Regions from separate parts of the Paenibacillus lutimineralis genome, predicted to be linked through region 2. Evidence: riboswitches for the same ligand, from Rfam matches in the RefSeq annotation. Region 2 holds a riboswitch; the other holds the start of a gene.
The links. A riboswitch is a leader RNA that binds a small molecule or an ion and turns the genes downstream of it on or off. The one in region 2 is predicted to bind S-adenosylmethionine.
Positions count from the first base shown of each region.

Region 1 (4,938 bases), 690 kb from region 2:
GCCGATGGTGGATAACCCGCTTGGCGGACATCGGATTCCAGCGGAGGTTGAATTCGCCATTCAGGGCGTTGTTTCTCCGTTCGAACGCCGTCCGGAAGGACCGTTCGGCGATCACTTTGGTTACTATTCCTTGCAGCATGATTTTCCGGTTCTGCATGTGAAGAACATGTGGCATCGGAAGAATGCGATTTACCCGGCAACGATTGTTGGCAAGCCGCGTCAGGAGGACTATTACTTGGGAGACTTCCTGCAGAAGCTGCTGTCTCCGGCATTTCCACTTGTGATGCCTAAGGTTCATTCCCTGTGGACCTATGCGGAGAGCGGCTTCCATGCGCTATCGTCCGCAGTGGTGCGGGAGAGCTATTCGCGCGAAGCGCTAGTTGCCGGCTTCCGTATTCTCGGTGAAGGCCAATTATCGTTAACCAAGTTCCTGATGCTGACGGATCAGAAGCTCGATCTGGCCGACTTCCGTCTGCTGTTGAAGACCGTGCTGGAACGTTTCGATCCGCGAAGCGATCTATTCATCATTAACAATACTTCGCATGACACGCTGGACTATACGGGGCATAAGCTGAACCACGGCAGTAAAGCGATTATGATCGGGGTTGGCAAGCCTGTCCGGGAACTACCGAAGGTTTATGACGAAGGGGATATCACTGAGATCAGTCAGATTTCTGTCTTCCATGACGGATGTCTTGTCGTATCCGGTGCATCCTATGAGGACGAGCCGGAATTAGCCGAACGTGTTCTGGCACGTTTACGGGAACGGGGAACAGCTTGGCCGCTCGCCGTATTGGTTGACGATGCGAAGACAGTAACGTATGATCAGACTTCATTCCTCTGGACCGTATTTACCCGTTTCAATCCAGCGAGCGATATTTATACGGCAAGTGAGGTGCGTCAGCACCATCTTGTCTATAGTCTGCCGATCGTGATTGATGCTCGTATAAAGCCCGGATATCCGGATGAATTGTTCCCTCCGGAGGATATTGTAAAATTAGTGGACGAGCGCTGGAAAAGCTATTTTGTATAATTGGGGAATAGAACTTTGTCGCTAACAGTGTGTTCAAAAAGACCGATTTTCAGCACCGCTTTTGCTTCCGATGTGCGTTTTTCAAAACGCTTCAGTCGGATGATGCTAGGGTGCGGACTTTTTGAACAACTTCTAGCAGGAAGCGAGGAATGAACATGCTGCGTAGCTTACTTGGGGAGCCACCCAGACAACCGGAGGAGAGACTGGACAAGGCGCATAAGGCGATGAAGGAGACCATTCGTATACTGCGTCATGAAATCGAGCTTAAACATGATCCGACGCATGATTATCGTAAGCTTGAGATTTGGATTCTGGGATTGATCTCATCGCTCAATGAACTGGAGGAGTGCTTGTTCGCCTCAAGTCTGTTCCGTAAGAAGGTTACGCATGATTCGGTAGAAGACATGGAACCTGCTGAGCGAGAGGATTATGCACGATACGTATTTTTCTACAAAGACGGATTTATACGTGTATTTGCAGTTCTAGACAAGTTGGGAACTGTGCTTAACGAGTTGTTCGATATGAAGATGGCTAAGATTAAGCCTCATTTCTCGTTCTTCACGGTGCTGCGTCAGCTTCAGCTCATTCCGAAGCATGCTGAATTGGGTAAAGACCTAAACATCATCAAAAATCAATATCGCGAAGCGCTATCTGAACTTAGACGTCGTCGCAACACGGAGATCCATTACATGAATTCAGAATTGCGTGACGATCTATGGCAACGGCACCAAGCCTTGTTCGGTAAAATCGAGCTGGAGAATTTGGACCTGCATATCCGCGATCTGGAGCAAGGCTATCAAATGGTGTGTGAGACGCTTGAGGCGGTATTTGTCTACACAAATCAAAGATGGAAGCAGCTGGCTGGGAGATAAAATACGTGGTGTGACGCGGAAAATGTGAACTGTGTCAAATTTCCTTTGACAAACTGTGAGAATGTTACTATACTCAGAATAGTTTCAGAAACTTAAATTAATAATTTCATAAATATTTCTTATCTAGAGTGGTGGAGGGAAAGGCCCGATGAAGCCCGGCAACCGATTTATCCGATGTTTGGTACGATACCAGAATCGATAAATGTCATGGTGCTAATTCCTTCAAAGTCTGTTTGCTTACAGCGGACAGGGCTTTGACAGATGAGAAGGCATTGTCTTTACGTAAAGAGAGCCCTTTGAATCTGTGTAGGGGCTCTTTTCTTATATTTTCTGGAAGATTCATGATTAACAGTGGTGAGAAGAGCGGTCAATCCGCAGTCCACCATTGTAGTGGGGGGCAATTCGCTATGATTGAACTCAAGCAGCTAACGAAGACATATGGCGACAAAAAGAAGAAAACAACTGCCTTATCCGGGCTTAATCTATCCGTTGGTAAAGGTGAAATATTTGGTGTGATCGGTCATTCCGGCGCAGGAAAGAGTACGCTAATCCGCTGTATCAATCTGCTGGAGCGTCCGACGGAAGGCGAAATTTGGGTCGGCGGTGTGGAGCTAACAAGGCTTAACAAGCGGGATTTGCAGGAGAAGCGGCGAAAGATTGGCATGATTTTCCAACATTTTAACTTGCTCTCTTCGGCAACGGTATTCGATAATATTGCATTTCCGCTGACACTGATTCATACACCGAAGCAAGAAATTGAGAAGAAGGTCAGTGAGCTGCTTGAGCTGGTCGGTCTTCAGGAACATCGTAATAAGTATCCATCTCAGTTGTCGGGTGGTCAGAAGCAGCGTGTCGGCATTGCCCGGGCGCTAGCCAGTGATCCAGATGTACTGCTCTGCGATGAGGCGACATCCGCACTTGACCCGCAGACAACGGATTCTATTCTCAAGCTGCTACTGGACATTAACAAGAAATTTGGCTTAACGATTATGCTAATTACCCATGAGATGCATGTCATCCAGAGCATCTGCGACCGTGTTGCTGTTATTCATGCGGGCGGCATCGTCGAAGAGGGGCCGGTTGCAGAAGTATTTCTGAAGCCGAAGCATCCTGTGACGAAGGAATTCATTGATCGCGATGCCCAAGGAGAGGAAGGCTTCAAGCTGGCGGCGGCCTCGCTAACAAGCGGATCTAAGCTGGCAAGGATCACTTTCCTCGGTACGAAGACCTATGAGTCGATTATGTCACAAGTGGTGCGCGAGACTGGCGTTAACTTCGCTATCTTGCAGGGCACGATATCGACGATCAAGGATACGCCATACGGGAAACTGACAGTATCCTTCGAAGGCAGCAATGATGATGTTAACCGTACAATAGCACTGTTAAGAGAGCGCGAGCTTGATGTGGAGGTGATGGAGTGATGTGGGGTCTTGATTTCTCGAAGATTGATTGGTCGGAGATGGGAACGGCTTCGGTGGATACGCTGCAGATGATGCTATATTCAACCTTGTTTACGCTAGTTATTGGCTTACCGCTGGGGGTACTGTTATATGTTTCCTCGCGTTCCAATTCCACGGTATTGCAATGGGTATACAGAGTCATGTCATTTATCGTTAACATTATCCGTTCGGTACCGTTCATCATTCTGATCGTTGCTCTAATCCCGCTAACCCGTGCCATTGTCGGAGTCTCCTCCGGTGTGCAAGGGACGATTCCTCCGCTCGTGATCGCTGCTGCTCCGTTCTTCGCTCGTCTCGTTGAGACGGCACTGCGCGAAGTGGATCGCGGTGTGATCGAAGCTTCGCAGGCGATGGGGGCGACCCCGTTCCAGGTTATCCGCAAGGTGCTGTTGCCGGAATCATTGCCTGGGCTGCTCGCAGGGATCACGATCACGATAGTCACCCTCGTCTCTTATACCGCGATGTCAGGAATGATTGGCGGTGGTGGCCTGGGGGATCTGGCTATCAGGTATGGTTACTACCGTTATGAGAAGGAAGTTATGATTGTTTCGGTTATTTTCATGGTTATTTTGGTACAGGTGCTGCAAATGCTGGGCGACCGGCTGGTCATTTATTTTACGAGGAAATAAGGAATTACAAAATATATAAGCTGTCCTGTCCTTATTCAAATTTAATTATTAGGAGGTCATACTGTATGAAGAAGTGGAGTCTTACCCTGTTAACGCTTGTGTTGGTGTTGGTGGTATCTGCTTGCGGAAGCAACGGAGACAAGGGAGCGAATAATACGGCGGGCAATAGCAGTGCTGCCGGAAGCGAGAATACGCAGACTGATAAGCCTGTGAAGCTGGTTGTTGGGGCGACTTCGCCTCATGCGGACATTCTTAAGCATATTGCTCCAGCGCTGAAGGAAGAAGGCATTGAGCTTGAAGTCAAGGAATTCTCTGACTATGTACAGCCGAACGTGCAAGTATTCGAGAAGCAGTTGGATGCGAACTACTTCCAACATCAGCCTTATCTTGACGAACAGAACAAACAGAACAACTTCGACCTGGTATCTGTCGTAGGTGTGCATGTTGAACCATTTGGTGCATATTCGAAGAAAATTAAGTCCAAGGATGAAATTGCAGACGGTGCTACGATTGCAATTCCTAATGATGCAACAAACGGCGGACGCGCGCTGCTCTTGCTCGAGAAGCAAGGTCTGGTCAAGCTGAACCCGGATGCTGGAGTTACAGCTACTTCCAAAGATATTACAGAAAATCCGAAGAACCTGAAGTTCAAAGAGGTGGATGCAGCAATGCTGCCACGTCAATTGGATGAGGTTGACCTGGCTCTGATCAATACGAACTATGCGCTTAAGGCTGATCTAAATCCAATGACTGACGCTCTGTTCATCGAGGACAAAGATTCTCCTTATACGAACATTCTCGTTTCCCGTCCAGACAATAAGGATTCCGATGCAATCCAGAAGCTGGCCAAGGCGCTGACTTCCGATGATACTAAGAAATTTATCGAGGATACGTATAAAGGTGCACTCGTACCTGTATTTTAATAAGAAACTAGTACATGTCAA
Region 1 is NZ_CP034346.1:5,382,103-5,387,040, reverse strand. Features, by position in the region: partial or broken gene EI981_RS23835 (UbiD family decarboxylase) at 1-1,033, shown strand, start outside; gene EI981_RS23830 (Cthe_2314 family HEPN domain-containing protein) at 1,189-1,905, shown strand; SAM riboswitch class I at 2,022-2,173, shown strand; gene EI981_RS23825 (methionine ABC transporter ATP-binding protein) at 2,313-3,326, shown strand; gene EI981_RS23820 (methionine ABC transporter permease) at 3,326-3,994, shown strand; gene EI981_RS23815 (MetQ/NlpA family ABC transporter substrate-binding protein) at 4,060-4,917, shown strand.
Region 1: it holds a riboswitch for S-adenosylmethionine, as region 2 does, so the genes downstream of both, EI981_RS23825 (methionine ABC transporter ATP-binding protein) here and metA (homoserine O-acetyltransferase MetA) in region 2, are expected to answer to the same signal.

Region 2 (4,938 bases):
GTTCACGTTGCGACCGATGACAAATGTTGTCAATGGCTCAGGATGTTTACGCTCCATCAGATTGTTCGCCACATGTCCCATCTTCTCAACTTCATCAGATTCGAACAAGGCGATCGTCTCTTCCAGATTAACGCGCTCCCCCTTAAGTGCTTTATCAAGTATATGATCAATAGCTGTCATATAGTGCCCTCCCTTACTTCAATATAAAACTATCACAAATGTAATTAATTATCAGATAAATTTATCCTAACACACTCAAGCCCATAAAAACAGCACCTGATTTAGGATCAGGTGCTAAGCGATGAATCCTTAAATCTTACTGCTGCTAAGAGCTTGTTCTAAATCAGCGATTAGATCATCAATATCTTCTAGTCCGACTGAGAATCGCAGCAAACCATCTCCGATTCCACGTTCCAGTCTAACTTCGCGCGGCATGGAAGCATGAGACATCATCGCTGGATAGGATAGAATACTCTCGACCGCACCGAGACTCACTGCGACTAGTGGCAGCTTAACCTCGCTGAGCAACCTTTTCGCACGTTCTCCCGAGCCAACATCGAAGGAGACAACCGCGCCATACCCTGTCGATTGCTTCTCCTGAATTGCCCGTCCAGGGTGTTGCTCTAGTCCCGGATAGTAGACTGTTTCGATATCATTTCGACTCTGCAACCAATCCGCCAATTTGCGAGCGCTGATCTCACTGTACGCCATTCGTGCACCTAGCGTCTTCATTCCTCTCATAAGCAACCACGAATCCTGCGCACCGAGCACAGTGCCAAGCCCGTTCTGCACATATTTTAGGCGCTGGGCCAGCTCCTCGTCACGTGCAACAGCGAGCCCGGCCAGCACATCACTGTGTCCGCCAAGAAATTTAGTCGCGCTATGCAGCACGATATCTACGCCAAGTTCAATAGGACGTTGATAATATGGGGTCATAAACGTATTATCAACAATGCTGAGCAAGCCGTGCTCTCTAGCCCAAGCAGCAATCTCGGCCATATCGGTAATTTTCAGCGTCGGATTAGATGGTGTCTCCATATATACAGCTTTCGTATTTGGTCTTAAGGCCGCCTTCACTTGCTCTGGGTCAGTCATATCGACGAAAGTCGTCTCGATATTCATCCGGCTCAGCACATTCGATAACAGTCGATAAGTTCCTCCGTAGACGTCCTCAGTCACAATCAGATGATCTCCCGCCGAGAACAGCATGAAGGTTGTTGATATCGCGGCCATGCCGCTAGCGAATGCAAAGCCCTTCACACCGCCTTCTAATACCGCAATATAATCCTCCAATGCCTGGCGCGTTGGATTCCCTGAGCGGCTATAATCGTATTCCGGAGGATTATAGATATCATGATGATGGAAGGTGGAAGCTTGATAGATCGGTACGCTCGAAGCCCCCGTACTGGGATCCAACTCGCCACCGAAGTGAATCAATTTAGTCTCAAACTTACGATCTTGTTCATCGCCCGAATGGAAGTTACTCATGAATCTCTCCTCCTTCAACCTCGACGCTAGCTGCCTCCAAAGCCTGGCCCAAATCCTCGATCAGATCGTTAACATGCTCAATTCCTACCGAGAATCTCAGCAATCGATCATCAACGCCTACTGCTTCACGAATCTCAAGCGGAATATCGGCATGGGTCTGTACAGCTGGATAAGTCATCAGCGATTCAACACCGCCGAGACTCTCCGCGAAGGTAATCAATTTAAGATGTCGCAGCACTGGCTCAACATAGCGAGCGTCCGTCACTTTGAAGGAGAAGATGCCCGTATTGCCGCTGCTCTGCTGATTTTGAATTTCATAGCCTGGATGGTCTGGTAGAGCTGGGTAGAATACTTCCGCCACCTGTGGATGGTTCTGCAAATATTTAGCGATCGCCAGTGCATTGCTCTGGTGACGATCCATCCGCAGTGCCAGTGTCTTCATACCTCTCATGAGCTGATAGCTATCAGACGGGCTAAGCACAGCGCCCAAGGAATTGTGCAGGAAGAACATCTCGGCAGACAGTTTCTCTCCTTTGGTCACAATAATTCCGGCCAAAACATCATTATGTCCGCCCAAGTATTTCGTCGCGCTATGAACTACAATGTCTGCACCAAGCTCAAGCGGCCTCTGGAAATAAGGCGTAAGCAACGTATTGTCGACGATAGTCAGCAATTGATGCTGCTTTGCCCAACTGCTTACCTTACCGATATCGGTAACCATCATCAATGGATTCGTCGGCGTCTCGATGAATAGAGCCTTTGTATTCGGCTGACGTACGCTCTCCAACTTATCTAGATCATTCGTGTCCACATAGGAGGCCGTTACTCCGAATTTCGCCAATATCCGTTCAAGCAGCCGATATGTACCTCCGTACAAATCAAGCGATACGATCAAGTGATCGCCTTGGGCGAACATCATAAACACCGTCTGCAGTGCCGCCATACCGGAGCTACAGGCAAACCCGGCATCTCCGCATTCCAATTCGGCCGCCGCTTGTTCAAGCACCGCTCGAGTCGGGCTCTTCGTACGAGCATAATCGAATCCCGTGCTCTGTCCGAGACGCGGATGGCGGAACGCCGTTGCTTGATATATTGGATAATTGACCGCTCCCGTCACCGGTTCCTCCACTGAGCCGATTTGTGCCAGCTTACTCTCAATATGCCACTTCTTATCCATGCCAATCTTTCCTCTCATCATTTATATAGATTGTTTAAAAGTCTCCCTTTGATCACGGAGTAATCTGACTTTTTAAACACGGACTTAAATCTCATATACGAAATCTTTCGCCTCATCAATGTTATAAGGTGTCTCTTGATACACATAGTAATTGAGCCAATTGGAGAATAATAAGTTGGCATGCGATCTCCAGGTAGACACCGGCGTTTTGGAAGGATCGTCATTTGGATAATAGTGAAGCGGTAGATCGACCACGAGTCCCTTGGCTACATCACGATCATATTCCCATTTCAAAGAGCTCGGGTCATATTCGGAATGACCAGTTACGAAGATCTGCTTGCCATCCTTGGTGGCTACGAGATAAATACCTGCCTCCTCGGATTCCGCAAGAACTTCCAATTCATCTTTAGCTTCAATATCTGCTCGTAATACGTCCGTATGACGAGAATGTGGCACCTGGAACACTTCATCGAAACCGCGCAGCAGCTTCACATGAGGCTTATTCACCGTATGAGGGAATACGCCGAAGCATTTCTGGTCCAGAGGAATTTTTCGTACGCCATAATGATGATACAAACCGGCTTGTGAAGCCCAACATATATGCAGGGTCGAAGTAACGTGGGTCTTGCTCCAATCGAATATCTCCTGCAATTCCTTCCAGTAGTTCACTTCTTCGAATTCGAGCTGTTCGACCGGAGCACCTGTAATAATCAGACCGTCAAAGCGGCGATGCCTGATTTCATCAAAAGTTTTATAGAACATTTCCAGATGCTCCGCCGATGTATTCTTCGACGTATGGGAGCTTGGATGCAAGAGCACGATATCGACCTGCAACGGTGTATTTCCGAGCAAGCGTAGTATTTGTGTCTCCGTTGTTTCTTTTGTTGGCATAAGATTTAGTATCGCAATGCGGAGTGGCCGAATATCCTGACGATATGCCCGACTTTCATCCATCACAAAAATGTTCTCTTGATTCAGTACTTCCTTGGCCGGCAAATAATCCGGGATCTTGATTGGCATAATGTTCCCACTCCTCATTTCATGGATTTGAATACAAATCATCTGTCATCTCAAAGAGGAAGTTCGAAAATCCGCTTTTGATCACGAAGTGGATCAAGAAGTAACTCTGCATCGAATCTTGAATTCAGCCGGGTCTAAGCGAATGCTTACGAAGTCATGTTTCCTCCGGAAACATCTCAGGTGCTCACGTACAAAATACGTACGCTCCGCGCCTCAGACCCTAGCTTCACCCAACCTTCTCGGTGCTGAAAACCGGATTTTTTGAACACTCATTTAATAGCTGGAGATACAACAAATGGCCTCACTCGTATAAATCGAGAAAGGCCATTGATATCTGACTGAATATACCTCTCTCATCTCTCAGAGATCATACGCCGACAGGGCATCTGATCCTGCAAGAATTAGCACCGTGCAAAATTCGCCGGTTGCCGGGTATCATCGGGCTAGTCCCTCCACCTACTCTTGATAAGAAAAAATGTATTTTGTATTCAATTGTTTTAAATTTGAATTTACTGATCTCATTATACATCATTTCTGCATTTTCACAAGACTTTCATTTCTTTTGGTTTATTAGCCTCTAACCCCAGCTCGAAATGAACATTTTTCCTTAAAAAAGTTCCAGAAGGCCAGTTTTCAGCACCGAAAGGTTGAATGTGAAATTCTATATCACAAGAAAACCAACCTTTAAATCGCGGTCGCTCATCCTTGAATAGCCTCGTTTGAGGTTTTCTTATCAAAGGCGGACTTTTTGAACAACCTCTTGAAACATTTGATGGCACAGCGTTATACTAGACAAGTGTTTTAAAATTCAGGAACAAAGAGGTGAAAAATCCGAGATGGAAGGCGACCCGAGTCCGCAGAGTTATAGGATACAACCGCATAGGAAAAACGGTCAGCAGGCGACCTGTGGATTTAGCGCGGGCACTTTCTTGTCACGGAGCTATATGTAGTGGCGCCTCTTTCGCATGTCTGCCTCAACTGACGCTGTCTTTTCCTGTGCTCGAACCTTAAAGAGAGCATACCTGACGTAATAGCCAGGAAAAGGGAGTGAACTTAATATGAAAATTCGTCATGTCAAGGAAGGTGTATTCACACCAATAGAGGACGTGGAAATTACGACAACCCCTCCGGAGGAAGGGTTCTATTGGATTGATGCAGATGCCGAGGATCTCGCTCTGCTTCAGCCTCTATTCTCATTGCATGATCTGGCAGTGGAAGACTGCCTGTCTGAAGAAGAACAGCGGCCAAAGATT
Region 2 is NZ_CP034346.1:4,690,014-4,694,951, forward strand. Features, by position in the region: gene mqnC (cyclic dehypoxanthinyl futalosine synthase) at 1-180, opposite strand, end outside; gene EI981_RS20940 (trans-sulfuration enzyme family protein) at 310-1,488, opposite strand; gene EI981_RS20945 (PLP-dependent transferase) at 1,481-2,665, opposite strand; gene metA (homoserine O-acetyltransferase MetA) at 2,750-3,685, opposite strand; SAM riboswitch class I at 4,036-4,157, opposite strand; gene corA (magnesium/cobalt transporter CorA) at 4,744-4,938, shown strand, end outside.